Regions from separate parts of the Bacillus sp. AP8 genome, predicted to be linked through region 1. Evidence: riboswitches for the same ligand, from Rfam matches in the RefSeq annotation. Region 1 holds a riboswitch; each other region holds the start of a gene.
What was found. A riboswitch is a leader RNA that binds a small molecule or an ion and turns the genes downstream of it on or off. The one in region 1 is predicted to bind glycine.
Positions count from the first base shown of each region.

Region 1 (10,514 bases):
GGTTGTTTTTTAATAAATTCAGTTATAATGCTTGTTGGTTTAGGTAAAACATCCCACCATTAATGATACTGATATTAATATTAGGTTCATATTGCTCTTGTAGAGCTTGTTTTTCTAGTAAATAGCTTTCTCCTTTTTCCTCTTGATCTTCGTAGAATTGCTCAAGTAATAAAACATCCTCATTCCATTTCGCTGTCGCCCTTTCAGCCCATCCATGGTCATCATCTTGTAATCGAGTTCTAACGTATAAATCTAAACGATTAATGCCACTTTTAGGCATGATGATTGGTGAAAGAGTAAAAGAAAAATCAGGTATTCGTGGTGATAGTGATAAATTTAGCATCTGATGATGAAAATTTTCAACAATTCTACCAGTGAGTAAATGTAGACCTAGAGAAAATAGTAAATCTTTTTTTCGATCACAAACATAAGATACCTTAATATTTGCAGATAACCATGGATGCAATGGAATTTGTGTCTGCTCCCTATGATTATGATTTTCATATAAGCGTATATAACCTGCTAACTGATTTGTTGATTGAAAGATTTGATGTAATCTTGGTGAACCAAAGTGAATGATTTCTCCTTTAATGGTATCTGGTACATTTGTAGGATCCGTAATAAGAGTTAGTGTAGCTGGATTTGGTTCACCTCCTACTTTCTCTAAATAATGCCAATAAAATGGGCGATTCATTAAGGTTTTATCCAAAGCTACCGTAAGCTTTACGATTAAGTAAGTTGGCGTGTTTTCGATTACCTCTGCTCCATTTGCCCTAAAGTAATGTAGTAAAAACTGCTGAATTTCATGTTGCTGCACGTTGGTCACGCTCCTTTACTTCTTGTGCAAGTGAAATGATTGACGAAAGGTTTTCCATCTTAATTTTCATTTCCCCTTCGCTTCTTGAGTTCGTCATTACATCAGCTAAGTACTCTTCAAGATTACCAATATCTAATTTGGTTAGAATATCATCTAACTCACCAATAACTTTTTCGAAAAGATGAATTTTTTCGTAGAGAAGATGTAAAATGTGATCTTCAACCGTTCCTTCTGTTGCGAAATTATAGATAATAACATCTTTTTCTTGCCCTAGTCGATGGACCCTACCGATTCGTTGTTCAAGTCTCATAGGATTCCAAGGAAGGTCGAAGTTAATTATCGTATTGCAAAATTGTAAATTGATTCCTTCTCCACCTGCTTCTGTCGCAATGAGTACTTGGGCGTGATTTTGGAATAATTCCCTCATCCAATCTTTCTTACCGCGTTTAAACCCACCACGAAACGGGACAGAGGAAATGCCATGTTGTTTAAGAAACCATTGTAAATACAATTGAGTCGCTCTATATTCTGTGAAGATGATGACTTTGTCATGACTTTCTTTTATAATTTGAAGGGCTTTTTCTGCTTTGGAATTACTAGTAACGGCATTGATTTTTTCTGTTATCAATTGAATAGCCTGCATGAAATTTTCGCTTGGCTGCTCTTTTTTCTTTAACATATTTTGTAGCGTATAATAGACAGCTTCTCTACTGCTGCAAGCTTCTCTTTGCAATGTTAAGGTTGAAAAGCCACTAACAGCTGTCTCTGATAATCGACAGTTGGTGACAGCTTCATATAAATCTCGTTCTTCCTTAGTTGAAGAAATAACAATGGTTTCAACTTTTCGTTTAGTCCATTCAATCCCAGTTTCATTTCTCCGATTTCGGATCATCACTTTATTAACTAGTTCTTTTAAATGCTCATCTTCATATATTTGTCTACCTTTTCCTTTGTATTTTTGGGTGAAAAGGGAGGAGTTCCCTAGATGACCAGGTTTTAAAAGAGAAACGAGATGAAATATTTCATCTACCTTATTTTGAATAGGTGTAGCAGTTAGCAATAAGCAAAATTTCTTTTTTAGATTTTGGATAAATTCATAGTTTTTGGTACGGTTATTTTTTAATTTGTGTGCTTCATCAACGATGATTAAATCATAATGTTGATTATAAATAATTTCACGATGTGGTGAACGTTTAGCCGTATCGATAGATGAAACAATAACATCGCAGGAATCCCAGACGTAGCTTTTTCTTTGAACAACAGCTGGAATAAAAAATTTACTGTTTAATTCATAAGCCCATTGTGAAACTAGAGAGGCTGGTACAAGTATGAGCACTTTTTTTACAAGTCCACGAATCATATATTCTTTTAAAATGAGCCCAGCTTCAATTGTTTTTCCAAGTCCAACTTCATCAGCTAAAATGGCTTTTCCATTCATGTTTTCTACAACTTGTTTAGCAACTTCGAGCTGATGGGGAAGTGGCTTTAAATGATGTAGATGTTTAGGGGCTTGTAATCCCTCAAAGTCAGGCACTTGAATAGATTGTTCGGCTTGAAGGGATAATTTATATAAATCCCAGCTACTCCATGGTCCGTCTTCCTCTAGGCGTTTTAAAAAGCCATCTTCCCACGTAGAATCCCAATTTACTTTGATTTTCATATGTAAAGCCTCCTTGAAAAAGACGAACGTTTTTAAGAAAAAAATAAAAAATGTAAGTTTTCAGAGAAAAAAATAAGAAAATAATTGCGATAATTTACTGTTTAATGGTAGGATGATAGTAAAATAAGGAATTTTTCATTTTAACAATGTCAAGAAAATGATTGGTAACAAATTATCTGAGAAGACAAGTAAATTACTTTTCTTAGTATGACCAATTAACAAATAAATATAAGCGAATGAAGGTAAGGGGAGAGACTGTGTATACAGCGCCGAAGGAGCAAGCAGTAATAATCTGTGAATCTCTCAGGCAAAAGAACTCTTGCTGGACGCAACTCTGGAGAGTGTTCATTAGAACCACCAAAGGGGACAGCCTAAAGTATAGGTAAACTCTCAGGTAAAAAGGACAGAGATAGCCCAAGATTATGGGGCTTCTCTGTCCTTTTTTCTGTCTTTTAAGAGAGATAGTCTTATAATGGCAAAATGAAATCAATTGAAATTTAGGAGGTTTGTAATGACGGAGTTAAAGAGAACACCTTTATTCGAAGTGTACAAAGATTATGGTGCGAAAACGATTGATTTTGGTGGTTGGGATTTGCCGGTACAGTTTTCAAGTATTAAGGAAGAGCACGAGGCTGTAAGAACAAAAGCAGGGGTGTTTGATGTTTCTCATATGGGTGAAATAATTGTAACAGGGAAAGATAGCACAGCTTATTTGCAATATATGATAACAAACGATGTTACCAAGTTAACAGCTGGAAAAGCTCAGTATACGGCTCTTTGTTATGAAAATGGTGGAACCGTAGATGATATTTTAGTTTACAAAAAAACAGACGAAAATTATTTATTAGTAGTGAACGCGGCTAATATTGAAAAAGATTTCGAATGGCTATGCAAACATAGTACAAACTTTGATGTAGCTCTAGAAAATCTATCTAATGAGATTGCTCAATTGGCACTTCAAGGTCCTCTTGCTCAAGAAGTATTACAAAAGTTAACTGAAAATACAGACTTAGCAGAAATTAAATTCTTTTCTTTTAAAGAAGATGTTAAGGTATGCGGTGTAAAGGCACTTATTTCAAGAACTGGTTATACGGGTGAGGATGGATTCGAGATTTATTGCGATCGTAAGGGAGTTACAACGATTTGGAAAACGCTTTTACAATTTGATGAAGTTCTTCCAATAGGCTTAGGTGCTCGCGATACGTTACGCTTTGAAGCTGGTTTACCATTGTATGGTCAAGAATTATCAGCTGATATAACACCGATTGAAGCAGGTATAGGATTTGCTGTGAAAACAGATATTGAAGCAGATTTTCTTGGGAAAGAAGTATTGAAAGATCAAAAAGAAAATGGAGCTCCTTGCAAATTAGTAGGGATTGAAATGATCGATAGAGGCATACCACGTCATGGATATCCTGTCTACGTAAATGATGAATGCGTTGGAGAAGTGACAACAGGAACACAATCTCCGACCTTAAAGAAAAATGTAGGTTATGTCCTAATCAAAAAGGAATATTCTGATCTCGATACGGCTGTTCAAGTAGAAATTCGTACGAAAAAGGTGCAAGCAAAAGTCGTCAATACACCTTTTTATAAAAGACCTAGAAAATAATAGAGAGAAGGTTGAATTATGTTAAAGCATCGTTATTTGCCAATGACAGAGAATGATCAAAAACAAATGCTAGAAGCAATTGGTGTTTCAAAGATTGATGATTTATTTAATGATATTCCTGAAAGTATACGCTTTAAAGGGGAGTATAATATCAAAAAGGCTAAGTCAGAATCAGCATTAACAAAAGAACTGAGTACATTAGCATCTAAAAACGTTGATTCTAAATCATATGCTTCCTTCCTTGGCGCAGGTGTATATGATCACTATGCCCCGATTATTGTTGATCATGTTTTATCACGTTCGGAATTTTATACTGCTTATACACCATACCAACCTGAAATTTCTCAAGGTGAATTGCAGGCTATCTTTGAATTCCAAACAATGATTTGTGAACTTACTGGAATGGACGTTGCCAACTCATCTATGTATGATGGAGGGACAGCTCTAGCTGAAGCTGCGATGTTAAGCTGTGGAAATAGCAAAAGAAAGAAAATATTAATCTCAACAGCAGTTCATCCTGAATATCGCGATGTAGTGAGAACTTATGCAAAAGGTCAGTATATCGAAGTCGTAGAAATACCTTATGCTGATGGTGTTACTGATTTACAAGCTCTTCAAAATGAAATGAGTGATGAAGTGGCGGGTGTAATTGTTCAATATCCAAACTTCTTTGGTCGCATTGAAAATTTAGTTGAAATCGAAAAAATCGTTCATGAAAAAAAAGGAATGCTTATTGTATCTAGTAACCCTCTTTCATTAGGAGCATTGACACCTCCAGGAAGATTAGGAGCAGATATTGTTGTTGGGGATGCACAACCATTTGGAATTCCAACAGCATTCGGTGGACCACATTGCGGTTATTTTGCTGTTACAAGTAAATTGATGAGAAAAGTACCAGGACGTCTAGTAGGTCAAACAGTAGACGAAGATGGGCAAAGAGGTTTTGTTTTAACACTTCAAGCTCGCGAACAGCATATTCGTCGTGATAAGGCAACATCTAATATATGTTCGAATCAGGCGCTTAATGCTTTGGCGGCTTCAGTAGCGATGACAGCTTTAGGGAAAACAGGCGTGAAAGAAATGGCTGTTCAAAATATCCAGAAAGCTCACTATGCTAAAAAAGCATTACAAGCAGCAGGGATTGAAACTGTTTTTGATGGTCCATCTTTCAACGAGTTCGTTATTAAACTTCCAAGTTCCTATGAGGAGTGTAATCAAAAACTTTTAGCGTCACGAATAATTGGAGGATACCATTTAGGTAATACGTATCCTGAACTGAAAGACCATATGCTTGTTGCAGTTACAGAATTACGAACTAAAGAAGAAATCGATGCTTTCGTTAAAGAATTGGGGGATCGCCATGAATAAGCAAAATCAACCATTAATATTTGAATGTAGCACAGAAGGACGTATTGGTTATAGCTTGCCAGAGATGGACGTTGAGGCAGTAAACATTGAAGAGCTTATTCCATCTGAGTTCATTCGTAATGAAGCAGCCGACCTACCTGAAGTTTCTGAACTTGATATTATGCGTCACTATACTGCCTTATCCAAAAGAAATCATGGTGTTGATTCAGGTTTTTATCCGTTAGGATCTTGTACAATGAAATATAATCCAAAGATAAATGAAAATGTGGCCCGATTTAATGGCTTTGCTCATATTCATCCATTACAAGATGTGGAAACTGTTCAAGGTGCGTTAGAGCTGTTATTCGATCTTCAAGAGTCATTGAAAGAGATTACGGGAATGGATGAAGTGACTTTACAGCCTGCTGCCGGTGCTCATGGTGAATGGACAGGATTAATGATGATTCGTGCCTATCATGAGCAAAACGGTGATACAGAGCGTACAAAAGTTATTGTACCAGATTCAGCTCATGGAACTAACCCTGCTTCTGCTACGGTGGCAGGTTTTGAAACAGTGACAGTTAAATCGAATGACCAAGGGTTGGTCGATCTTGAAGATTTAAGACGAGTGGTTGGTAAGGATACAGCAGCCTTGATGCTTACAAATCCAAATACGCTTGGTTTATTTGAAGAGCATATTTTAGAAATGGCAGAAATCGTTCATGATGCAGGTGGAAAGCTGTATTATGATGGAGCGAATTTGAATGCTGTATTATCTAAAGCTCGTCCAGGAGATATGGGCTTTGACGTTGTACATTTAAATTTACACAAAACGTTTACAGGTCCTCATGGTGGTGGGGGTCCTGGGTCAGGTCCTGTTGGTGTGAAGAAAGAGTTAATTCCATTCCTTCCTGCCCCAGTTATTGTTAAAGAAAATGATTTATATAACTTGGACTATAATCGTCCACTTTCTATTGGACGTGTTAAACCGTTTTACGGTAACTTTGGTATAAATGTTCGTGCCTATACGTATATTCGTTCTATGGGGCCAGATGGGTTAAAAGCCGTAACGGAATATGCTGTATTAAATGCGAACTATATGATGAGAAAATTAGCACCTTATTTTGATTTACCATATGATCGTCATTGTAAGCATGAATTCGTTCTTAGTGGCAGACGTCAAAAGAAATTAGGTGTTCGTACTTTAGATATCGCAAAACGACTGCTTGATTTTGGATATCATCCACCGACTACTTATTTCCCGTTGAATGTAGAGGAATGTATGATGATTGAGCCTACTGAAACAGAAAGTAAGGAAACGTTAGATGGATTTATTAATACAATGATACAAATTGCTAAAGAAGCAGAAGAAACTCCAGATATTGTATTGGAGGCACCTCACACGACTGTTATTAAACGATTGGATGAAACAATGGCAGCTCGTAAGCCTATTCTTAGATATACGAAGGAAAAATAGAAAACGAGACTGATGAGAACAAATCATGCCTCGAAAATATAAGGAAGGGCTGTCCCATTAGGTGACAGCCCTTCCTTGTATAATTGTAAATTATTGTTTTCTTTTAATTTTACCAGTCCATTGTTTAAATCCGCCTTTTAAATGGAATAGTTGTCTATAGCCCTTTTTATAAAGCAGTTGAGCAGCACGACCACTACGAAGTCCACTTTGGCAGTATAAATATACAGGTTTATCTGGACGTATTTCTTTTAAACGTGTTTTCATTTGAGACATTGGAATGTTTCTTGCCCCAAGGATGTGTCCACCTTCAAATTCATTTGGTTCGCGAACATCGATTAGTTGAGCCTTACGGTATCCTTCAATAAATTCTTCTTGAGTTAACGTTTTTACAGCTCTTTTTGTCGCCCACAAATTATAAAGAGTGTACACAATAATAGCTACTAATAGTACAAGTAAATATCCTAGCAATATTAAAACTCCTCTCACCCTAAAAAACGATACAATCATTATTTATTATAATATTGTCTTCATATAATATCAAAGAAATTTCACAATCCGTTGATTTAAAAACAATTCTTTGTCTAACATATACTTTTTTGTTATTCTTATAAAGATTATTTGATAAGGGTGGTTTACAAATATGGTGCAAGAGACTTGGGCGTTTATTGATTCTGGCAATTGTTCACCAGGTTATAATATGGCAATGGATGAGATGCTTTTACAATGGCATAGTGAGGGGAAAATTCCACCTGTTATTCGATTTTATGGATGGAATCCTGCTACACTCTCAATTGGTTACTTCCAAAAAGCTGAAAAGGAAATAAATATACATAAAGTAAAAGAATCAGGATTAGGATTTGTCCGTAGAGCTACTGGAGGCAGAGCTGTCTTACATGAGCATGAGCTAACTTATAGTGTTATAGTTACGGAAGATCATAAAAACATGCCGAAGAATGTAACTGAAGCATATCGTGTTATTTCTGAAGGGATATTAAAGGGATTTCAAAACCTCGATTTTAATGCATACTTTGCTGTACCTGAAACAGAAGAAGATAGAAATAAACTGAAAGATCCTAAATCTTCGATTTGTTTCGATGCACCAAGTTGGTATGAGTTAGTTGTTGAAGGTAGAAAGGTAGCGGGAAGTGCTCAAACAAGGCAAAAAGGTGTCATATTGCAACATGGCTCGATTTTGCTAGATTTAGAAAGTGAAAAACTATTTGATTTATTTCTATTTAAAAATGAACGTTTGAAAGAAAGAATGTTTGAAAGCTTTAAAAACAAAGCAGTAGCGATTAACGATCTTTCTGATCGAATCATTACTCTTGAAGAAGCAAAAGTAGCCTTTAAAAAAGGATTTTCAGAAGGTTTGGGTGTTACGTTACAAGATTATCAGCTTTCAGAAGGTCAACAAAATGATATACTAAAATTAAGTAAAGAAAAATATGAAAGTGACGAATGGAATTTTATGCGATGAACGGTTATCCGTCATCGCTTTTTTGTTGTTTAGGAAATGATAAAATTTTGACCTATGGATCGTTTGCTTTAGAAAATGTTGAAGTCTAGCTCCTTCACCTAAGCCCTCGAGGTCATGAGCCAATCCGTCAGAAGCTCAAAGAGCAACCTTCTAGCCAGCTTGTCTTATGTTTGGCCGGGGGTAATCAAGCGCTAATGCTTTTATTGTTCAATGTCACCAAATTGCAAAAAGTAAAGAAAAATATTTTTTATTTCATTTTTTGTGAAAAAGGAATAATCCAATAAAGTAAAGGGTTCGTCTTAAAATAAAAAAATGCAACTCTAAAAAATTTTGAAATAAAGTTAGAAAAAACGAAAAATGATAAAAATTCTATACTTATCTCGTTTTTTCGACCTTTTTCACGTTTGACAAAATTGTTTTTATTTCTACAAAAACACTATATATTGATATGTATAATTATGGAGAACTCAATATATTGTATTTAAAGAGACAATGTGATAAATTTAATTATACTTTAATAAACTCAGCAATTATGTGTAATTATATATTTTATGGTAGTGAAAAAGGAGAGGTAACAATGTCTGTTGCGATTTTAGAAACCATGAAGCAAAATATCAAGAGGTTAAATCAGGATATCAAACTATTTCCACAAGTTCATCCTATAACAGCCGATATGAAGCTGACTCATCAAGGAGTCTCTCGTCTTGTTATGATCGATCGATATTCATTTAAAGATACGGAAAAAATTACTTTATCTGAGGGCGATTTTGTTGTTTTAACAATAAAAGAAGATCCGAAATTCCCGGCACGAGGTTTAGGACATATTGTGAGCATTGACTGGCAACAGAAGAAAGCTAGGGTTCAGGTTGAAGACGAATTTAGAGGAGCTTTGGATAAGCCAGAAGAAATAGAATCAGGTATCGTCAATCGATCATTAGATGTTATGGAAAAGCCACTTGAGATATTTTATGAGCAAATTGCTAAAAGAAATGCAACGGGATTAGCTGCAGTCGAAACAACTGAAGAGAAGCGCAAAGAATGGTTTGAAAAATTTTATGAAGAGTTATCTAGTTTAAATTTCGTACCAGCTGGAAGAGTATTGTACGGAGCAGGATCTAATACAGATGTAACGTATTTTAATTGCTATGTTATGCCGTTTGTAGCAGATTCTCGTGATGGGATATCTGAGCATAGAAAGCAAGTTATGGAAATCATGAGTCGTGGAGGTGGAGTAGGAACGAACGGATCAACTCTACGTCCAAGAAATACACTAGCAAAGGGTGTGAATGGGAAATCTTCAGGTTCAGTATCTTGGTTAGATGATATAGCTAAGCTGACTCATTTAGTTGAACAAGGTGGTTCAAGACGTGGTGCGCAAATGATTATGCTCGCTGATTGGCATCCTGATATTGTCGAATTTATTATTTCTAAAATGCAAAATCCACGTATCTTACGATATTTAATGGAAAATACAAACGATGAAACGATTAAAAAATATGCTAATGAAAAGCTAAAGTTTACACCTTTAACTGAACAAGAAAGAACAATGTATCAAGGGGTTGTAAACTATAAAAATATACCAGGTTTAGGTGGATTTAATGAACAAAATATTCGTGAAGCAGAGGAAAAACTTCTAACAGGTGGAACATACAGCGTTCATAACCCGGAATTTCTAACAGGTGCTAATATATCCGTTTGTTTAACGAAGGATTTCATGGATGCTGTTGAAAATGATAGTGATTATGAATTGAAATTTCCAGATGTCGAGAACTATAGCAAAGAAGAAATGGACATTTATAATGAAGAATGGAAAAATGTCGGTGATGTTAGAGCATGGGAGAAGCTTGGACATAAAGTAAGAGTATACCGTACGATTAAAGCAAAAGAGCTTTGGAATTTAATCAATATTTGTGCTACTTATTCTGCAGAGCCTGGGATTTTCTTTATTGATAATGCGAATGATATGACCAATGCGAAAGCTTATGGACAACAAGTGGTAGCAACGAATCCATGTGGAGAGCAACCTTTAGCTCCATATTCTGTTTGTAATTTAGCTGCTATTAATTTAGCGATGATGGTTAATAAAAAGACGAAAACAGTTGATTATACGAAGCTTAAACGCAC
Region 1 is NZ_CAPG01000040.1:9,410-19,923, reverse strand. Features, by position in the region: gene BN349_RS11895 (YqhG family protein) at 23-817, opposite strand; gene BN349_RS11890 (DEAD/DEAH box helicase) at 804-2,477, opposite strand; glycine riboswitch at 2,714-2,806, shown strand; glycine riboswitch at 2,810-2,886, shown strand; gene gcvT (glycine cleavage system aminomethyltransferase GcvT) at 2,989-4,089, shown strand; gene gcvPA (aminomethyl-transferring glycine dehydrogenase subunit GcvPA) at 4,108-5,457, shown strand; gene gcvPB (aminomethyl-transferring glycine dehydrogenase subunit GcvPB) at 5,450-6,913, shown strand; gene BN349_RS11870 (rhodanese-like domain-containing protein) at 7,004-7,420, opposite strand; gene BN349_RS11865 (lipoate--protein ligase family protein) at 7,554-8,390, shown strand; gene BN349_RS11860 (vitamin B12-dependent ribonucleotide reductase) at 8,968-10,514, shown strand, end outside.

Region 2 (10,514 bases), on a different contig from region 1:
ACCTAGACCAGTTGCTGCACCAATAATCCCCATTCCTTTACCACGATCTTCCGGAGTAGTAATATCTGCAACATAAGCCATAGCTGTTGGCATGTTTGCTGCTGATAAAATACCACCGACAATTCGGGCTACAAATAAAAGCCATAAAGAATCTGCAACTGCCATAATGAAAAAGGATGCTGAAAGTCCCGCTATACCAATTAACATCACTGGCTTTCTACCAATACGATCTGAAATTCGTCCCCATATTGGTGCAAAGAATAATTGCATTAAAGAATAGACGGCCATTAAAAGTCCTAGCTCTGTTGGACTGCCGCCAACTTGTTCAGCTACAAAAGGAAGAACCGGAATGATAATCCCAAATCCAACCATAACCAAAAACATCACCAAAAACAAAACCGGTAAAACTTTTTTGTTTTCATTTTTTTTACTCCTTTCAAAATGAGCCGCCAACTTGGTTAATTTATCATATAAAATCCCATTTTCTAATTACTAATTCTTATATTAGTTTAAATCCAATTAATCAAACTTGACTATACGAAAATTATATATAATATTACTGTCTTAATCAACAAATTAAGATCATTTTTATTTTATCTACTTGTTGAATAAAAAATCTCCTTTTTTTACAAGGAGATGTTAAATACTTTCTTTAAATAAAAAATAGATATCATTACTTTTTATGTCTTTTTCTTTTTTTATCTACATATTTTCATCAGCCATCACGATTAGCTTATCAAACATATTCTCCATCTTAGATAATACGCTTTCTAATTCCTCATTAAATTTTTGATAATTTGTACAGATACAAATATAAATAAATTCATCACCAGAAATATGATACATCGTCCCTTCCACATCTCTAAAAAGGACTTTACTTATTTCAGCAAACCTTATTAAATACTCATCCCCGATTTATCATGCATAACAAACGAAAAATTAATAATAACCAATGTCAAAAACTCAAACAAACTCATGATTTGTAATTGTTTATTTGTTTGTAGAGATAGATTACTCAATACATATAGAAATTTCTCACGAACAAACCAGATAAAATGTGTGCAAAGATACGGCAAATTCAATCATTGTGTAAATCCAAGATATACAAACAAGCCATTACCATTTCCTTGACCCATTCATTTTCTTTTTCTCCTAGGAAAAATTATCTTCTACTAATTTGATTTCCCTGCTTATACAATATTTAAACAGCCCCTAATACCAATGCCATTTTAGGTACTTGTATTGCATTGAATAAAAAAACACGACTCCTTCATTAATGAAGAAATCGCGTACTATTTCTATTGTTTTTCATATTGTAGCCAATCTGATCCATTAATTTGATTTGAAGAATCAATCACTTTCTGTTTTACTCTTTGCGCTTCATCACCAGTCAATCTCAACGGTTGATAATTATTACGATTCTTTACGGAAGAAATAGAAAATGGAATGACCTTAATTTCTTTAACATCCATCAGCTGTTTGCCTTTAAAATGAAACGTTTGCTGGAAAACATATGTATCCTTATCGCTTGGATTTCGATTTCCACCAAACATAAAGTTCCCTAAGCTATAGACAATAAACTTTCCTTTATACTCTTCTATCCCTTGAATAACATGGGGATGGTGTCCGAGAATTAAATCAGCGCCGCTATCAATGGCAAACTGAGCTAATGTTCTCTGAGATTGCATCGGTACGTATTCACGTTCGATTCCCCAATGAAAATGAACAAGTACAATATCTGCGCCTTTTTCTCTCAGCCCGTTTATACCCGCTTTTACTATCTCTCTTGTTTCAGGATTGTCTTCCCATCCTTCATATCCGACCGCACCGATTTTAAGCCCTTTGACCTCTTGAACCATAGAATCATCATATCCAAAGTAAGGAATATTTTGACTTTCCAGTGTAGCTTTCGTATCCTGATAACCTTTCTCTAAATAGTCAAAAATATGGTTATTAGCAATATTCACTGCTTCTATACCACCTAAATGTAGTATTTGTGCGTATGATGGATCTCCTTTAAAACGAAATTTCTTTTGCGCTTTTTGTGTCGCATTCGTTAAAGTTGTTTCTAAATTAACAGTGGTAAAATCATCTTCTTTAAAGACATTATCAAGCTCTGCCACAAAATAAGGTAATCCATTCTTTTGGGCTTCATCATCAAACGAGCCTGAATAAGAAAATGTTTCATCTCTCCCTAGAGTAAAATCTCCAGCGGCACTAATGGTAAGTGTCTTTTCAACCTCGGGCTCTGGTTCTATAGGTTTTGAATCAGGTTTATTTGTCTTAACGTTCTCCGACTTATTCTCTGTTTCTTGTTTTATTGAGCCTTCTGTTTTCATAGAATCGTTCTTCAGAAAAAAGTTATACAAAATGATGGCTGTAGCAATAAGAATCAACCCTATAATTACAAGACTCCATTTCGATTTTTTAGTTCGTCTGTTTCTTCGCCTTTCCATAACACAACTCCCTTCAATCACCATATAAGTATATCAGTTAAAAAGATAATAAAAGTGAAAAGTTTAAAAAATTAGTATTTTTTCACAAAACATACTTTTATTTGAAATGACAAAGGTATCTATAAGAGTGTCACATCCTTTAAACTGCCACATTTTATTAATTGACCTTATTAAAAATCAGTGATAGAATTTTAAATTATTTCACAAAAATAATTTGATTGGATATTCCAATCAGATTATAGATGGCAACTTTTAGTAAACATTAACAAAACAATAGTAAGCGATGAATGCTATGGATCACACTATAGCAGGAGCAGCTTCTGGAGAGATTGCAAATATGCAACGCCGAAGGATTCACAATCTCAGGCAAAAGGACAGAAGAGTAACGAGTATCATTTTGTTATTCTGAAGCCTGATGAGATTGGAGAAATTCCAATCTTTTTTTATTGGCTTATGAGATTTCTCATAGCCTTCTAACTACATTATGGGGTGATACAAATGAGTCAAAGAAAAGCAATTGTTAGTGTAATTGGACATGATCAAGTAGGAATTATTGCAAAGGTAACAAATATACTTGCTGAAAAAAATGTGAATATTTTAGATATTAATCAAACGATTTTGAATGACTTTTTCACAATGATGATGTTAGTAGACGTAACAGACTTTGAAAATCTAGATGAACTTCAACATGACCTATCATCTTTAGGGGAATCACTAGGATTAACCATAAATCTACAGCTTGCTGAAATTTTTAAAGCTATGCATCGTGTGTAAGGAAAGGAATGACGAACATGAATATTGCATTAAATGAAATGATGGAAACTATTCGTATGGTTCAACTTGAAAACCTAGATATTCGTACAGTCACAATGGGTATCAATCTAAAGGATTGTGCGGATTCTGATTTCGAAAAAATGAACAAAAGGGTATTTGAAAAGATTACGACATATGCTAAAGATTTAAAAGCAGTGGCTGAAGCAGTTGAAAAAGAAATGGGAATTCCCATTATTAATAAGCGTATTTCTATTACTCCAATTGCTGAAATTTTAGGAACTGCAACAAAAGATCAAGCTGTAGAGCTTGCCCAAACACTTGACAAAGCTGCTGTGCAACTTGGCGTAGATTTTATCGGTGGCTATTCAGCTCTTGTTCACAAAGGTATTTCGAAAAGTGACCAAACTTTATTAGATGCTATCCCTGAAGCATTAAGTGTAACAGAACGAGTATGTTCTTCAGTCTCCATTGGTAGCACACGAGCAGGAATCAATATGGATGCTGTTCGTACCATGGGTGAAGTAATGAAAAAAGCCGCTGAACTAACAAGTGATCGTAATGGATTAGGCTGTGCTAAGCTTGTTGTATTCTGTAATCCTGTAGAAGATAATCCATTTATGGCAGGCGCTTTCCATGGTGCTGGTGAAGGCGAAGTTGTTATAAATGTCGGTGTTAGCGGACCTGGTGTTGTATTAAGCGCCCTCAAACGTCACCCTGACGCTGATCTTGGTGAAGTCGCAGATGTTATTAAAAAAACAGCATTCAAAATCACTCGTGCTGGTGAATTAATAGGACGTGTAGTAGCAAATCGACTTGGAGTACCATTCGGAATAATGGATTTATCACTGGCTCCAACGAATGCACAAAACGATAGTGTTGCAGAAATTCTAGAAGAAATCGGCCTAGAAAGCGTCGGTACACATGGTACAATCGCTGCATTAGCACTAATGAATGATGCCGTGAAAAAAGGAGGAGCCATGGCAAGTTCTTATGTCGGTGGCTTAAGCGGAGCATTCATTCCTGTTAGTGAAGACAACGGAATGATTCGTGGAATTCTTGATAACTCTCTTACTTTACCAAAGCTTGAAGCAATGACATGTGTATGCTCAGTTGGTCTAGATATGATTGCTGTTACTGGAGATGCAACGGCTGCTACTCTATCAGCAATCATCGCAGATGAAGCAGCAATTGGTATGATAAATAAGAAAACAACAGCAGTTCGCATCATACCTGTTCCAGGAATGAAAGAAGGGGATATGGTGGAATTTGGTGGGTTATTAGGACGTGCTCCAGTTATGGGTGTGAATCCATTCCATTCAGAAAAAATGATTCGTCGAGGCGGACGTATACCAGCTCCGTTGCAATCCATGATTAATTAATCAGACATTCATAAATGGTGGTGTGCAGATTTGCCACCACCATTTGTTTCTTGTGATGAGATATTTTTGAATGATATCCCCCATTTTTGAGTGAACTCTCGTGATATATTCTTTTTCTGAGCGATACTTCTGTTTTCTAAGCGTTCCTATTTTTTACACAAAAAATAAAAAACGTAAATGATTCATCACCAAAGGATAAATCATTTACGTTATATATTATCATTGATTTGCAGATATATTGTTTTCTATTGTTTCATATTTTGACCAATTAACCATTTTTTCAAGTACTATCGATATGATTACTCCCATTATTAAACCATTTGATAAAAACGGTCTTAATATCGCAGGAAGACTATTAAAAATTTGAGGTGAAACATTCATAATAGAAATTCCTACAAGAAGTGGTACAGCAATTCTAAATATTGTATTTGAATTAAAAACAACACCATTTAAACTACTATATGCCGTTCCAAACAACTGTAAATAAGCTACAAATAATACAGCATTACCAACAGTAATTGGCATTGTTGCTAGCAATGATCCGATGATTGGAACTAATCCAATCACAGTTAAAATGACTCCGCCTAGGATAAACGGTTTTCTATCAAAGATTCTTGTACTCTGTAAAAAACCAATTGATGAAGTAAAAGGAGTATATGGTACTAATCCAAATCCTGTACCAAACATAGTAAAAATAGCCGTTATAGCAATAGAGCATCGATAATCTTTAGTGGTTCTTTTTTCATCAAGAAGCTCTGAACCAGACTTAATTGAAGCCATTGTGTTAGTAAGATTCATCATTACAGCAATAAAAGCTACAATGACAATACCCCATTCTAAATTTGGCTGACCTAATGGAAATAAGGATAAGGAAAATCCACCTGAATGAGCGATATCCTTTAAGTCATTCGGAAAAAGCAATGCAAAGCCAATCCATCCGACTACCAACCCGAGTAAGATTGAAAAATTGCTTAGCAATCGATTCCCTTTAATTTTTAACAAGCTAACGAGAAGAACAATGCCAATCGAATATAGGCTAATCGGAAGATCAAGAGCACCTGTTTCATCCATTTTGAGCATGCCTTTAAAAAAAATCAAAATAAGTTGAAAAGATAATAAGAACAAATATACCGTCATGACCATTGGTTTAAAAATAGTTTGCAAAATATGTATCCAATTACAGGCGGCAAATAATAAAGTTACTGCACAAGCTAAAAGGGTTCCTGTAACAATTCCACCACCGATTGACGTTAAACTAAGCCCCATTGTTGATGCGGAAATTCCTAAATTTAGAATAACCCCCCATAACAAACCTGAATGCCCTTCCATTAATGGAAGCCTATGCCCTATCCATCCCTGAAAAACGCTTGCAATTCCTGTCAAAATCAATGACACTCGAATCATATTTTCTAAGGAACTAGCATCTAATTGAAAAACGCCTGCTATTGAAATGGGAACAACAATGGTATTGGCAAAAATAAAGAAAAACCATTGAACTGATGAAAAAAAAGTAAAATATATTTTTTGTTTTTCCATATAAACTCCACTTTCCCATTAATAATATTATGAATTCTTTGGAATAATTGGCAAAACCTTTAAAAACACATTATATAAAATTTTTATAATACTGTAATTTATTTTGCTTAAAAATATATTCACTACTATCCTACTATACCAAATATGTTTCAATTACTTTTTTCACATACAGATTGTCTGCTCTGCAAGGATGTTTTTTAGCATTCCTAAAAAAAGGTATTAGATAGCGTAACATGTAAACTCTATCATAAGTTCTTTTTTTAGGCTCTGTTTCTGAAATTAATTCTCTTTTTCTGTATCTAAACTTTAAGCTTTCACACTCTCATACGTTCACCCTGATTGTCACTTGAACGACTTTGCCCATATTCACTACCAATGAAGGAAAATGATTGGTGCAAGTATTGTTTTACCTATTTACATTCAAAATATTCATAGAAAAAGTTCTTTATTCTCTGGATTAATATATTACCTGGTGCCATTTTAATGGGGATTATGGGACCTATCACAGGTCGTATATATGATAAATATGGGGATCGTTGGCTTTCCATTATTGGTTTATTTATCTTAGTTCTCTCTACCATCCCATTTATGAATTTAGGTTTAGAAACTAGCATGGTTTGGATTTCATTCATCTATGCAGCACGTTTCTTAGGTATTTCAATGATTATGATGCCACTTACTACTGCGGCCTAACCACATGATAAGTCATGATACAGCCGTTAATAATACATTAAGAACAGTCGCTGGATCAATTGGTACTGCTATATTAATTATTATTATGATTATGTTACTAAATTGCATTCTCCTAGTGCAGCCCTAATGGAAACAGATAAATTAACTTACATGAAACAAATGGCTAATGCGGCTGTAGATGGTCTAAATGCATCTTTTGTTTTTACTATTGTTCTAGCAACCCTATGTTTCATCTTAGCCTTCTTCTTAAAAGATCGCCAAACTGACTAAAAAAGCAAAAATATTTTTTAGAAAAAATATTACTACATTGTTCTTTAGAATACTTCATTTCAAGTTCTCAATTATTTATTCCTAAAGGCAGAGTCCTCCAAGATGTAGGACTCTGTTTTTTCCCTTCTAAAAATCTAATCACATAGTAGTCATTTTTTCTTTTCAATAATATTCCAGCTTGCTAATAATAGATGAATGGCTTTTTCTATTTCTTCCTCAGGAATTCCTGCAAAGCCCATGACAATAGTAGGTAGCATGTCTTCATTCTTTACCAGCATATAAGATGATAATGGATATACTTTAAGTTTAGCCGCTGCCGCTCTTTCTACTAATTCTTTTTCCGTCATTCCATTGTTAACAACTAGAACGACGTGTAGTCCGGAATGACCACCTATGATAGATATTTGATTATTATAGACCTTTAAAATGTTTCCTACTAAATCTAACTTATGACGATATACCTTTCTCATTCGATTCAAATGTTTTTCAAACATTCCTTGTTTAATAAATTCTGCTAGAATAAGCTGGTCAATTCGCGAAACCGTTGAATGATAGAAGGATAACTCAGTTTCATAACGATGTAGTAAATGTTTTGGTAAAACCATATAACTTATTCGTATAGATGGCATGAGTGATTTAGAAAAAGAACCCAAATATATAACTTTATCGCTCTGATCCATACTTTGAAGGGAAGGAATCGACTTCCCACTATAGCGAAATTCACTATCATAATCATCTTCAATAATATATCTTTTATCTGAAGCAGCAGCCCAATTTAATAGTTTCACTCTTCTATTCACCGGGAGAATGTTTCCATAAGGGAAATGATGCGAAGGTGTTACATAAGCTACATCAATGTCGGACTGTTCTAACCCTTCTATAATTAGTCCATCTTCATCAACAGCTAAAGGATATACTTCTTTAGGATATGTTTTTAAGATGCGATGTATTAGGTGATAACCCGGATCTTCCACGCCATAGATTGTATCGTCCTCTAATAAAACAAGTAATTGCTGTAATAATATTTCAATCCCTGCACCGATAATAATTTGCTCAGCTGAACAAATAACACCACGAGCATGATACAAATAATTCGCAATTTCTTTTCGTAATGCATACTCCCCCTTAGAATCGCCTAATAACAGAATTTCCTGCTGCTCAATCGAAATAAACTTTCTAGAAAGCTTGCGCCATACTTCAAAAGGAAAATTACTTGTATCGATTTGACTCGGATGAAAATGATAACGAAGCTGTACTTTATTTTCTTTTTTTTGATTTGGCATTTGCACTTTCGGTATAAATTCTAAATCGTCATAAGCCATAACAAAATACCCTTTTCGAGGAATAACTTCTAAATATCCTTCTGCCGTTAATTGGTTATAGGCTGTATCTACAGTATTTTCACTAATTTGAAGAAATTCGGCGAGTTTACGCTTAGATGGCAATTTAGTTTGATATGGTAATCTACCGTTCATAACTTCATTTTTAATATATTCATATAATTGTTCATATAATGGTACTTCACTTGATCGATTTAAATTACAGGATAACATCTCCATTTTTCTAATCCCCCACTTTCTGACCCCATCATTTTATCAAAAACTGACCCTTTTAATACAGTCTGACTCTTTTTATACTAAAAAACAAGATAAACCGTCACCGTTCCTTTTTGGTTAAATAGTTATCTTTAAGAAATTGTATTACCTTAACGTATGAGTTTACGATCAATTACTCCTAATCAAAAAGGAGTCACGCGGTAGGCATGTCAGGTGTAGGGTTAGAAAAAAAATAAAAATCAGAAAGGTTTGAATGATATGACAAATACACAAGCAAGTGAAGTAGTTAAACGTGGTATGGCACAAATGCAAAAAGGCGGCGTAATCATGGACGTTGTTAACGCTGAGCAAGCAAAAATCGCTGAAGCAGCTGGAGCAGTCGCAGTTATGGCATTAGAAAGAGTACCTTCAGATATTCGCGCAGCTGGTGGAGTAGCTCGTATGGCTGATCCACGTATTGTAGAAGAAGTAATGAATGCTGTATCTATTCCAGTAATGGCAAAAGCTCGTATTGGACATATTGTTGAAGCTCGTGTTCTAGAAGCTATGGGTGTAGATTATATTGATGAAAGTGAAGTATTAACACCTGCAGATGAAGAATTTCACTTATTAAAAAGCGCATACAAAGTGCCTTTCGTTTGTGGGTGTCGCGATTTAGGTGAAGCCGCTCGCAGAATTGGTGAAGGTGCTTCTATGCTTCGTACAAAAGGTGAACCTGGAACAGGAAACATTGTAGAAGCTGTTCGTCACATGCGAAAAGTAAACGCTCAAGTTCGTAAAGTGGTAAACATGAATGATGATGAATTAATGACAGAATCTAAACTATTAGGTGCTTCTTATGAGATTCTAAAACAAATTAAATCAGAAGGTCGCTTACCTGTAGTAAACTTTGCTGCTGGCGGTATCGCTACTCCTGCGGATGCGGCTCTAATGATGGAACTTGGTGCAGACGGTGTTTTCGTTGGATCAGGTATCTTCAAATCTGAAAACCCAGAGAAATTTGCTGCTGCAATCGTGCAAGCAACTACTTACTATACTGACTATGAGTTAATTGGACAATTATCTAAAGAGCTTGGTACTGCCATGAAGGGAATTGATATTTCAACATTACATCCTTCTGAAAGAATGCAGGAGCGTGGTTGGTAAGATGAAAACAATCGGTGTACTTGGATTACAAGGTGCGGTTCAAGAGCATGTCAATCAGATTGAAGCAGCAGGACAACGTGCGATGATTATCAAGCATCCTGAGCAGCTTATAGAGATTGATGGTCTTATTCTTCCAGGTGGTGAAAGCACAACGATGAGACATTTTATTGATTTATATGATTTTCTTCAGCCACTTAAACAATTCGGTCAAACTAAACCAATATTCGGTACTTGTGCCGGAATGGTTCTTTTAGCAAATGAATTAACAGGTGAAGAAGAAGCCCATCTTCAACTTATCGACATTACTGTGAAAAGAAATGCCTTTGGTCGTCAAGTAGATAGCTTCGAAGCTCATTTACAAATAAATGGTATGTCAGAATTATATCCTGCTGTCTTTATACGGGCTCCATTTATCGAAAAAGTTAGCAGTGAAGTTGAAATACTAGCAACATATGAAGGGAATATTGTTGCTGCTAAACAGAACAATATTCTTGTTACATCCTTTCATCCAGAGTTAACAAAAGATCAACGCTTTATGGACTTGTTCATCAAAATGATTAAACAAGAACAAAAGCGCCCTAATCAGCCTCGACCAGCATAAGCCAAACAGACTAGAAGGTTGCTCTTTAACCTTCTGAACAGATTGACTTATGACCTCGAGTGCTGGACGCTGAAGCAAGAATTCAACATTTTCAAACCAAACG
Region 2 is NZ_CAPG01000072.1:1,538-12,051, forward strand. Features, by position in the region: gene BN349_RS17195 (MFS transporter) at 1-372, opposite strand, end outside; gene BN349_RS25955 (hypothetical protein) at 703-846, opposite strand; gene BN349_RS17205 (CapA family protein) at 1,299-2,456, opposite strand; glycine riboswitch at 2,767-2,844, shown strand; gene BN349_RS17210 (ACT domain-containing protein) at 2,955-3,230, shown strand; gene BN349_RS17215 (PFL family protein) at 3,248-4,609, shown strand; gene BN349_RS17220 (uracil/xanthine transporter) at 4,829-6,145, opposite strand; gene BN349_RS17225 (hypothetical protein) at 6,629-6,838, shown strand; gene pdxR (MocR-like pyridoxine biosynthesis transcription factor PdxR) at 7,258-8,667, opposite strand; gene pdxS (pyridoxal 5'-phosphate synthase lyase subunit PdxS) at 8,923-9,810, shown strand; gene pdxT (pyridoxal 5'-phosphate synthase glutaminase subunit PdxT) at 9,812-10,411, shown strand.
Region 2: linked by a shared signal. The riboswitch ahead of BN349_RS17210 (ACT domain-containing protein) and the one ahead of gcvT (glycine cleavage system aminomethyltransferase GcvT) in region 1 are both predicted to bind glycine.

Region 3 (10,514 bases), on a different contig from region 1:
ATTCCAAATGTAAAGAGAGACAAAGTGGTAAACGTCTAAAGACCCGTAAATAATAATTTCTGAGCCATAAATTTCTCTTTCATATGTATTCAAAGATCCTTCACCGAACAAAGAATCATTCTATAATAACATTCTTAAAAATTTTTCGAAGTTAACCCCTTCTTCTTTAGGGATCTGCTCCAAGGTAGTATCCTTAATGGCTGCTGTTAAAAATGCCTCTGCAAGCTGTACAGCTTTTTCTAGGTTCTCTCCCCGCATCATGCTTCCCATTATGACAGAGGCAAATAAATCACCCGTACCCGAATAACTTTTACCATTGTACGGCATTGCACCATATATTGTTTTATTCCAGTCCAAATACATATTACCGATAAACTGCTTATCTGTATCTTCTGACGGCGGATTTACACCAGTGATGATTACCTTAGCTTTCGTTTCTTGTTGCAATGCCTTTCCAGCTTCTTCTAACGCTTTGATAAAATCTCTTTCATTTGAATAGCTATGTAATTTTTCATAAGATAATCCGGTTAATAGACAGCACTCCGTTACATTTGGTGTAATCACATCTGCACATTTCACAAGTTCTCTCATTCGTACTAGCAATTCTTCTGTAAAAAGTTTATAAGCTTCACCAACATCCCCCATTACCGGATCTACAAGCAAAATGTTTTCTTTTGTATGAAATTTATCTAAAAAACGAAAAATATTATCAATTTGCTCCTGTCCAGTTACAAAGCCGGTATAGATTCCATCAAAGGTTACCTGAAGCTTGCTCCATTCCTCTTCGAAATATTGCATTTTTGATGTGAAATCCTCACAAAAAAAACTTGGAAAACCTGTTTGTGCAGACAATATAGCAGTCGGTAAAGGACATGCCTGCACTCCCATTACCGAAAGAACCGGAATCACAGCTGTTAATGAGCACTTTCCAAAAGATGATAAATCTTGTATTACAGCAACTTTTTTCATAATAACCTCCATAAGATCTATCCAACTTAAGCTTTATTCATATTACCATAAATTAAAAATGTGGAAAATCCCTGATAATTGGGTTAATTGTGCATTTAAATATAACACTCTTTTTATTAACTTAATGCTTTATGGATTCTTTACTTAGTATAAAAACAGTTATCAACTCTCAAATTTCACAAACTGACCCCTACGTTTTTTGAAAAATTGACCCTTTTATATACATCAGTTTTTTGCTAAAGTAATCGGTAAATTCTAAATTTAGGAGGTTTATAGATATGGAAAATACACAAAGTTATACCAAGTCACGTCAAAAAACTTTTGATTTAATTATGACATCAATGTTAGTTGCACTTGTGTTCCTTTCTACTGTCTTTTTAAATATCAGACTACCAATTACGGCAAATGGTGGTTTAGTTCATCTAGGAACAGCCATGCTATTTATTGCCTCTATTTTATTTGGTCCTAAGAAGGGGGCTTTAGCCGGTGCAATAGGAATGGGGTTATTTGACGTAGTTGGAGGTTGGGCATTATGGGCGCCCATCACCTTTACGGCGCGTGGTTTACAAGGATACATCGTTGGTAAAATTGCTTGGTCAAATGGTCGCAAAGGTAACAGCATTGCTTTAAATTTAATTGCAACAATCGTTTCTATTCCATTTATGGTAGCAGTTTATTATATTGGTGAAGGAATTCTATACAATAATTGGATTGCACCCTTAGCTTCGATTCCAGGAGATCTCATTCAAAATGTATTAGGAATTATAATTGCCATTCCAGTTTGTGTTATCTTAAAAAAAGCACCTTATTTTAAGTAGTAGCAAATATAAAAAAGCGAAACTTTGATTCGTTTCGCTTTTTTCCTCACCAATCTCGTTCTTATTGGTGCTCAAACTCCTTTGGGATCTTAGCACCAGTAAGAACCAGATTGATACACATCTTCCAATGGATGCTTTTTTAATTTCAAAAGAGGGTAATTAATAGCAAACGGCAAGCAAATGTAGAGTTAAGGATAGTAAATCGCGAGATACCGACAGTAAACCCTAAGATGCAGCAAAATAGCCAATCCAATTATCCCCTTTAAAAACATCCTTTCACCTGTACTGCACTACAATTAAAAAGCATCCGGTTACTCGTTTTTATTTAATGAATATTATGCTTTTTGAAATTACCTCCCTTAACCTCCGCTACGTCATATACCGTAACAAAAGCACCTGGGTCAATTTCATGGATAATTTCTTTCATTTTACTTTCTTCTAAACGGTTAATAACACATGTAATTTCTTTAAATTGTTCATTCGAATAACCACCGTACACTTCATTGTACGTTGCACCTCGACCTAACCGATCACGAATGGTTTCTACCATTAATACAGGGTGTTTTGTAATAATTTTGAAAGTTTTAGAACCACTTAAACCTTCTTCTACAATGTGAATGACCTTAGAAGCTATAAAATAAGCAATCGCAGAAAGAATTGCCCCTTGTAGACCAAATACTGTTGATACAACAATAAAGACAAACATATTTAAGAATAATATGAGATCACTTGTCCCAAAAGGTAATTTTCGCGAAAGGAGTACAGCTAACATATCAATTCCATCTAATGCACCGCCATTACGTAAAGCTACCCCCATACCAAAACCAATAATAATACCTCCGACAACAGTAACTAACAACGTATCACCTTCAATAATCGTTGGCACATGGTGCATAAGGCTAGTACCTAAAGCTAGTGAAGCAATACCGATAACTGAATAGATTGCAAAGCTTTTCCCAATTTGTTTATATCCTAACCAAACAAATGGGATGTTTATGACTGCAATTAGAAGTCCTAATGGTAAGCCAAATAGTTGTGAGCCAACGATACTTATACCTGTTACCCCACCATCTGATACATTGTTTGGGATTAATACCGCTTCTAGTCCATATGCGGTTATAAAAGCCCCCATAATAATTAATACTACTCGTGAAATAATCTTCAGTTTGTTTGATTTTTGTTTTGTCGTTTTATTCATTTAATCTCCTCTTTTCAAACTAGTTTCTCTTTTATCTTTAACTAAAATATTAATATAATAATCAAAAAAAAACGAGTCATCAACAATAATAACTATGAACGCTACCTGTCACTACCAGTAATTATGATATCCCCCTTGATATTCTCACTTCTTTTATTAATACTACCTCATGATCTTACTGGAAAGATTTTAGATATAATAAAAGCCTTGAACATCATCAAAGTTCAAAGCTTTTGTGTGTTACTAGTATGAAGTACTTAGTAACATCTTTTTATACAAGTAATTTTCTTATTCTTTATACACTAAAATATACGGCCAATCTTCTATCACTGAAGAGTATATTGATCTTCAATAGCTTTAATCTTGTCGTATAATTCTTGATTGATAGGTGTAGATACTCCATATTTCTTCCCTAATTCCACAACCGTGCCTGCAAATAATTCCACTTCACTAAAACGTTTTGCCTCCACATCTTGAGCCATGGATGGTTTTCCATTAGGGCTTAATGTACCTAATACTTTCAGCCAATAGATCAAGTCTGCTTCCGTTAAATGAACTCCTTCTTTTTCGGATAGAGCAATTACTTCTCTCATCGCTGCAATCATTGTTTCTCGTGCTTTTCCTTCTCTTTGCACTCCCCCATAGTTACTTTGATGAACAGCGACTGTTTGATTAACTCCTACATTCAGCATGAATTTGCCCCATTGTCGTCTATACATATCTTTATCCAATTCAAATGGAAGATCCATTGCTGTAAAAAACGCTACTAAGTCCTTTGCGTTTTGTGAAACTTCATCAGAATCTTTACCACCAAAACAGAGCATACCCATATGGTCATAGGTTAATTTATTTCCTAGCTTAACGGCATCCATACCTTGTGCAACACAGTATAATACTTTGTCCATGCCATACGCTTCACCAATAATCACTTCACTCGTAATCCCATTCAATAGCGAAATAATAATAGTATGTTCTCCAACATAGTTCTTCACTGCTTGAATAGCTTCTTTCAATCCATTATATTTAACTGCAATGATAAGCAAGTCTGCTGGTTCTACTGCTTCATCTGGTGTAACATAATGAAACTGGCATGGTTCTCCATTGCAATAAATTTTATGTTCTTGATATCTTTTGATACGATCCTCATCTGCTATAATTTTCAAATCCTCTGTTGGCATTTTTTTTAATAAATGATTGCCAAACAAAACACCTAATGCCCCTAACCCTATAATGGATACTTTTTTGATTGTCATAGCCTCACTAACTTCCTTTCTTTTTCTATAAAAATTTTACTATATTTCCAGAATCTTTAATTTATATTAGTTGGAAGCATTTAAAGTGTGGAATATGAAGGCTTTTATGTAGTTGCTATTCTACTAAAATCCTATACATTAAAAATAGATTATTCTAATTTGTTGACCGAAGCCAAAAAAGATGATAGAATTCCAATATTGTTTTATAAATATAATAAATGTTGATTTATAGAAATTTCTTTCTATTAAACTTAACATTTAGACATAATCGCATATTAGTAAGCGATGAATGCCGTGGATAAAACTATGGCAGGAGCAGCTTCTGGAGAGACTGTACAAAGTACAGCGCCGAAGGATTCACAATCTCAGGCAAAAGGACAGAAGGATAACGAGTTACCAATTGTTATTCTCGACCTTAATGAGATTGGAATGTTTCCAATCTCTTTTTTTATTTCTCTCATAACAAATCAAGTGAGGTGAAAGAATCAAGCTTATTTTTTACATTAAGGAGATAAGATATCTAGTAGATTTTGAAAAAAATCTGTGAAACGAACGGCACTAGGAAGAAAAACACCTGTTCACTCAACAAGTCTACACTATTTTATTATCCGAATTTTTTAAATCATTTGACTACTAATGGAGGCGCAGAAAAATTGGCTCAGCAAAAATTAAAACGAGATTTAAAAAATCGACATGTACAATTAATTGCAATTGGAGGAACTATCGGAACAGGTTTATTTTTAGGATCAGGAAAATCTATTCACATGGCAGGTCCGTCCATTTTATTTGCTTATCTTATCATCGGAATATCTCTTTTCTTTGTCATGAGAGCGTTAGGAGAACTACTATTATCAAATAGTGGCTATACATCTTTTACTGAATTTGCAACGGAATATATCGGACCTTGGGCCGGATTTATAACTGGTTGGACCTATTGGTTCTGCTGGATTATGACAGCGATGGCTGATATTATTGCTGTCGGCGTGTATATGCAATACTGGTTTGATATCCCTCAATGGGTACCGGCTATAGCAGTCCTAGTTATTTTATTAGGTTTGAACCTATTAACGGTAAAACTTTTTGGAGAGTTAGAATTTTGGTTTGCAATCATTAAAGTTATTACAATTATTGCGTTAATCGTGATTGGTATTATTTTGTTAGTCATTGGTTTTAAAACTAATACTGGCACAGTTTCTATCTCAAACATTTGGAGCCATGGCGGCATGTTTCCAAATGGAATATCAGGATTTTTATTTTCACTTCAGCTAGTGGTGTTTTCATTTGTTGGGGTTGAATTGGTTGGGGTTACAGCAGCCGAAACTTCTAATCCGAAAAAGAACATCCCATCAGCTATCAATAAAATACCGCTTCGAATTTTACTTTTTTATGTAGGTGCTTTGTTCGTCATCCTTTGTATTAATCCTTGGGATCAATTGCATGCTACGAGCAGTCCTTTTGTTGAAGTATTTACGTTAGTCGGTATTCCGGTTGCCGCAGGAATTATCAATTTTGTCGTGTTAACATCCGCCGCTTCTGCGTGCAATAGTGGATTATTTTCAACAAGCCGAATGCTTTATACATTAAGCAAAGATAAAGAAGCACCAGCTAAGTTGTCTAAATTAAATAAACACGCCGTTCCAAGTAATGCTCTATTCATATCTACTCTTGTTGTTTCAGTAGGTGCCTTGTTAAGTAAATTAATTCCAGAAAATGCATTTGAAGTTGTTACAACAATTAGCGCCATCTGTTTTATTTGGGTATGGAGCATTATCTTAATTTCACATATTATCTATTCTAAAAAAAGACCTGATTTAAGAGCAAAATCGATTTTCAAAGCGCCTTTTGCACCTTTTATCAATTACATTATTTTAGGGTTGTTTTTATTCATATTAATCGTCATGCTATTTGCAGATGCAACACGCTTACCGCTTTTATTAACACCCATTTGGTTTGCGATGCTAGCAATAATATACAAAGTAAGGGAAAAGAACTAACAGTTAGTAAGAAACACTCACCGCTCCTTTTTGGTTTAGAGAATTCCAAAAAAGGTTTGAGACGATAGAATTCGTTCTCAAACCTTTTTTCATTAGTCATTTACTGATTCTCCTGTAAAAATTCCTCAACTATTGTATTAAACTTTTCACTATGCTCCCAAAACATTAAGTGTCCTCCAAGTATCTTGATTGAAGATTCAGGAGTGATTTTTTGTATATAAACACTCGCGACGTCAGCCCAATGCTCTGCAATAATGGATAACGTAGGCACTGATTCACTAGCTAGCTTTGCTTCTTCACGGTAATCAGAAAACATTCCAGCTGAAAATAAATTGGCAGCAATATAGTAAGGTGTTTTTAATGATTGTTCGACAATCCAATTCAATTCTTCTTCCTTCAATTCACGTTGAACCATCACTCCCTTCGCATATCCAGCTATAAAATCCCTTTGTCCTTGAGGATTTCTCATATAAGCTGTATATGCCGCGCCAATATCATCAAGAGAACCCTCCACCCAATCTTGATCATTAGTTGATAGGGCCTTCGGAGACATGTCTACTAATATCATAGATTTAATATGATCCATTCCATATTTCTTCACATATTCCCAAATTGTAAGACAACCAAATGACCAGCCTACTAGCGTCATATTTTTTACGCCTAATTGTAATAAGAGTTTGGCCAAATCCTCCCCATGTGTCACATAATCATTTCCATGAAGTGAAGCTGTAGAACGACCATGGCTTCTTGGATCGATAACTATCACACGATTCGTTTTCGAAAAATACTCTACCTGCTTAGAGAACACCTCCGTCGTAAAGGTGAATCCTGGAATAAAAACAATCGGATCGCCACTCCCAACATCTTGTACAAATAATTCTACCCCTGGGTCTACTTCTAAATACTTCCCACCTACTACTGTCATCATTTCAGCTCCTTCGGCAATTTCTATTAATCTGTTATTACAATATTCCATTTATCTTCGTTACATGCCTATCACATTAGAGGATACGGAATCTTTTTGTTGAATCCTTATAATGGAAAGGTGGTGGAACATTGACAAAAAAGAAAAACTTAGAAGATTACCGATAAACCATCCTGCCAGAACGTAATTTAAAGAAGAGTTAGCCAAATGCTACGCTGGCTTCCGAGATGAACAAGCAGTAGATAATCATTTGGAATTTTAGAATGGGACTATCAAATTACTTCAGTTGTATCCAAAATCTTATCTTCGTTAAATCTTGCTTCAGATGACACATTTAAAAATCGAGTTTATCCGAGAGTTACAGTAATTAATAACTAATGGCAAGTAAATGTGGAGCTATGGGCAGTAAATGATCTGATACGAACAGTTAAACACCATTTATCTACAGTAAATCCAACGTTACGGCGAGTAAACAGCATTTTCATTCCAAACTACTCTTCTCTAATTCTCATAATTTCTTCACACACGAAATCATACATCGTTTCTACACCTTCACTCGTTGCTTCGAATCGGTATGCCTTGTCATGCTGAATACCCATATTCTCAGCTTCTTTGGCAACATCAATATTAGCTCCCATAAAAAGAAATTCCCAATTATATGTCTCTTCTTGATGTTTGATCATCTCTTGAATTTTTTTATAAGTGAATTCTTGGCTAGCATTTTCTTGTCCGTCTGTCGTAATAACAAATAAAACCTTGCCTGGTCTTTCTGCTTCATCCGTCTTAGATAAACGATGTCCTACATCCAAAATGGTCTTACCAACGGCATCTAGTAGCGCAGTTATCCCTCTCACTTCATATTCTTTTTCTGACAATCTAACTTTATTGGCATCTACACCATTCCAAACAACTTCGTATTCGTTATCAAAAAGAATTAAAGTGATTATCGTTTCACCCTTTGTTTGGCATTGTTTTTCAATTAACGAATTCACCCCACCAATAGTATCCTTTTCGAGTCCGCACATGCTTCCACTTCGGTCGAGCACAAAAATGATTTCAGTTAAGTTTCGATTCATGCTTATCATCCTCCCAAACAACTAATTGATGATATAATTTTAACTAAGTTCATACGTCATTTGGTCGCCTCAAAAGCGACATTTTTGGAGGTATAAGAAGTGCTTGACCATGCCTTATTAAGAGAAATACAAACATATATTCAAACACATATAGAACCAATATGCTTTAAACTACAAGAATCCATTTATTTTATAGACAGTGCTATTGAAAATAGTACATCTGAAGATGCATTAGAAGACTTCATTAAAGAAAACCGGAAACCATCACTCAGCAGTGTCTTATTTTCATTTATAGATCAAACGGGGGAAACAGACGCCACCATTTATAATCGAGCCGGCATTGATCGTAAGCTCTTTTCAAAAATTCGAACCAATCCAAATTACCATCCTAGGAAAAGTACCATTCTCGCGCTTGCCCTAGCACTACAATTAAATAAGGATGATACGGATATCCTCTTAAACGCTGCTGGCTATTCACTATCAAGCAGTGAGACAAGCGATTTAATTGTACAGTTTTGCATTGAGAAGAAAATCTATAATATCTTTGACGTGAATCAAGCTTTAGAACATTTTCATGAAAAGCCATTGAATGGTTTACTATAAAAAAAAGGTTATGCACTTCACCGCGAAGTACATAACCTCTAAATACTTTTTACTTAGTATTTTCTTTCACTCTAAACTTCACAATTTCTGTAATTAGTTCCTTAGGCAAAGGCTGGCTCAACGGAAATTGAATAGCTCCTTTTGAATGCTTAAAATCGTCAAGCTGACTTTTAAAGTTTTCAACACCACTAGCACCAGGATAAAATCCAATATGCGCTTTATTCATTGCAAAATGCACCAAATTTTTATTCAAATAAAAAGTCGGCATCCCCCAGCTTATTTTTTCAGTCGCCATTGGTGCAGCCTCTCTAATCACTTGCCTTATTTCTTGCAGTTTGTCCTGCAGCTCTTCTGGATACTGCAATATATAGCTTTCCACTTCATTCATCAGCCAAACACCTCTTTCACTCATTCTACTTTGTAGCCTCTAAGATAGCCATACTTTCTCGCTGATAAACAAAGAAATTTACACAAGAAAAACACAACTGACCTAAACAGAAGCTTATTCCTTTCCAACAATCACTAGAAAAAAAGCTTTGATTTCAATAAGAAATCAAGGCTTTTAGAAGTTTCTATAATTATTTTAATTCTATAATACAGCCACATTCTCGATATTTGTAGAGTGTATATGGCAACACATGAATGCTGGTGGGTTTATTACGTTCTTAAGACCTTTTTCTTTCAGAAAACAGACTTGATCAAACTAAAATCAAAAGTAAGTAACATATTATTTTCATAAACGCAACCTTTTGAAGGTAAGAACGCAAAGCCACGAATCAAACAATAACAAAAATTTGCCGGCTGCAAAGGAAATTGAAACTGAATACAATAAGTACACATGAGCTGATGTGATTCATATTTACTCTAACTTTTTAAGAGTCCCATCATTTCACTATCCCTGTCATATCAACATCTTTTCCAAAGTTATCAAGCAATGCTCGCACTTCATCTGTTGATTTCGTGTTCATCAATTGATTTCTTAATTCACTTGCCCCTCGGAAGCCTTTAACATAAATTTTGAAAAAGCGATGAAGCCCTGTGATTGAACGTGGCAGTACTTCCGCATATTGATCTTGAAGGTCAAGCTGCAGTCTTAAAAGATCAAGATTTTCTTTACTGTTATGCTCTTTTGGCTCTTTTTCAAAAGCAAAAGGATTTTTAAAAATGCCTCGCCCGATCATAACACCATCAATACCATATTGTTCAGCAAGCCGCAGCCCAGTTTGACGGTCAGGAATGTCTCCATTGATTGTTAGTAGCGTATTTGGAGCGATACGGTCACGTAATTTTTTAATTTCCGGAATTAGCTCCCAATGTGCATCTACTTGGCTCATTTCCTCTCTTGTACGTAAATGAATAGAAAGGTTCGCAATGTCCTGTTTTAAAATATGCGTTAACCACGCCTCCCACTCATTTACATCCTTATAACCAAGTCGTGTTTTCACGCTGACAGGCAGGCCGCCTGCTTTTGCTGCTTGAATAAGTTCTGCCGCAACGTCTGGACGCAGAATAAGACCACTACCTTTTCCTCTCGATGCCACATTCGGTACAGGGCAGCCCATATTGATATCTACACCTTTAAATCCTAGTTCCGCCATTCCAATACTCATTTGACGGAAATATTCGGGCTTATCCCCCCATATATGTGCAACCATTGGCTGTTCATCTTCTGTAAACA
Region 3 is NZ_CAPG01000074.1:1,099-11,612, forward strand. Features, by position in the region: gene BN349_RS17405 (hypothetical protein) at 1-93, opposite strand, end outside; gene BN349_RS17410 (pyridoxamine kinase) at 121-969, opposite strand; gene BN349_RS17415 (ECF transporter S component) at 1,248-1,787, shown strand; gene BN349_RS17420 (YitT family protein) at 2,113-2,985, opposite strand; gene BN349_RS17425 (ketopantoate reductase family protein) at 3,312-4,238, opposite strand; glycine riboswitch at 4,551-4,629, shown strand; gene BN349_RS17435 (amino acid permease) at 4,892-6,232, shown strand; gene BN349_RS17440 (alpha/beta fold hydrolase) at 6,333-7,157, opposite strand; gene BN349_RS17445 (vWA domain-containing protein) at 7,649-8,233, opposite strand; gene BN349_RS17450 (hypothetical protein) at 8,333-8,836, shown strand; gene BN349_RS17455 (iron chaperone) at 8,886-9,224, opposite strand; gene BN349_RS17460 (tRNA dihydrouridine synthase) at 9,721-10,514, opposite strand, start outside.
Region 3: linked by a shared signal. The riboswitch ahead of BN349_RS17435 (amino acid permease) and the one ahead of gcvT (glycine cleavage system aminomethyltransferase GcvT) in region 1 are both predicted to bind glycine.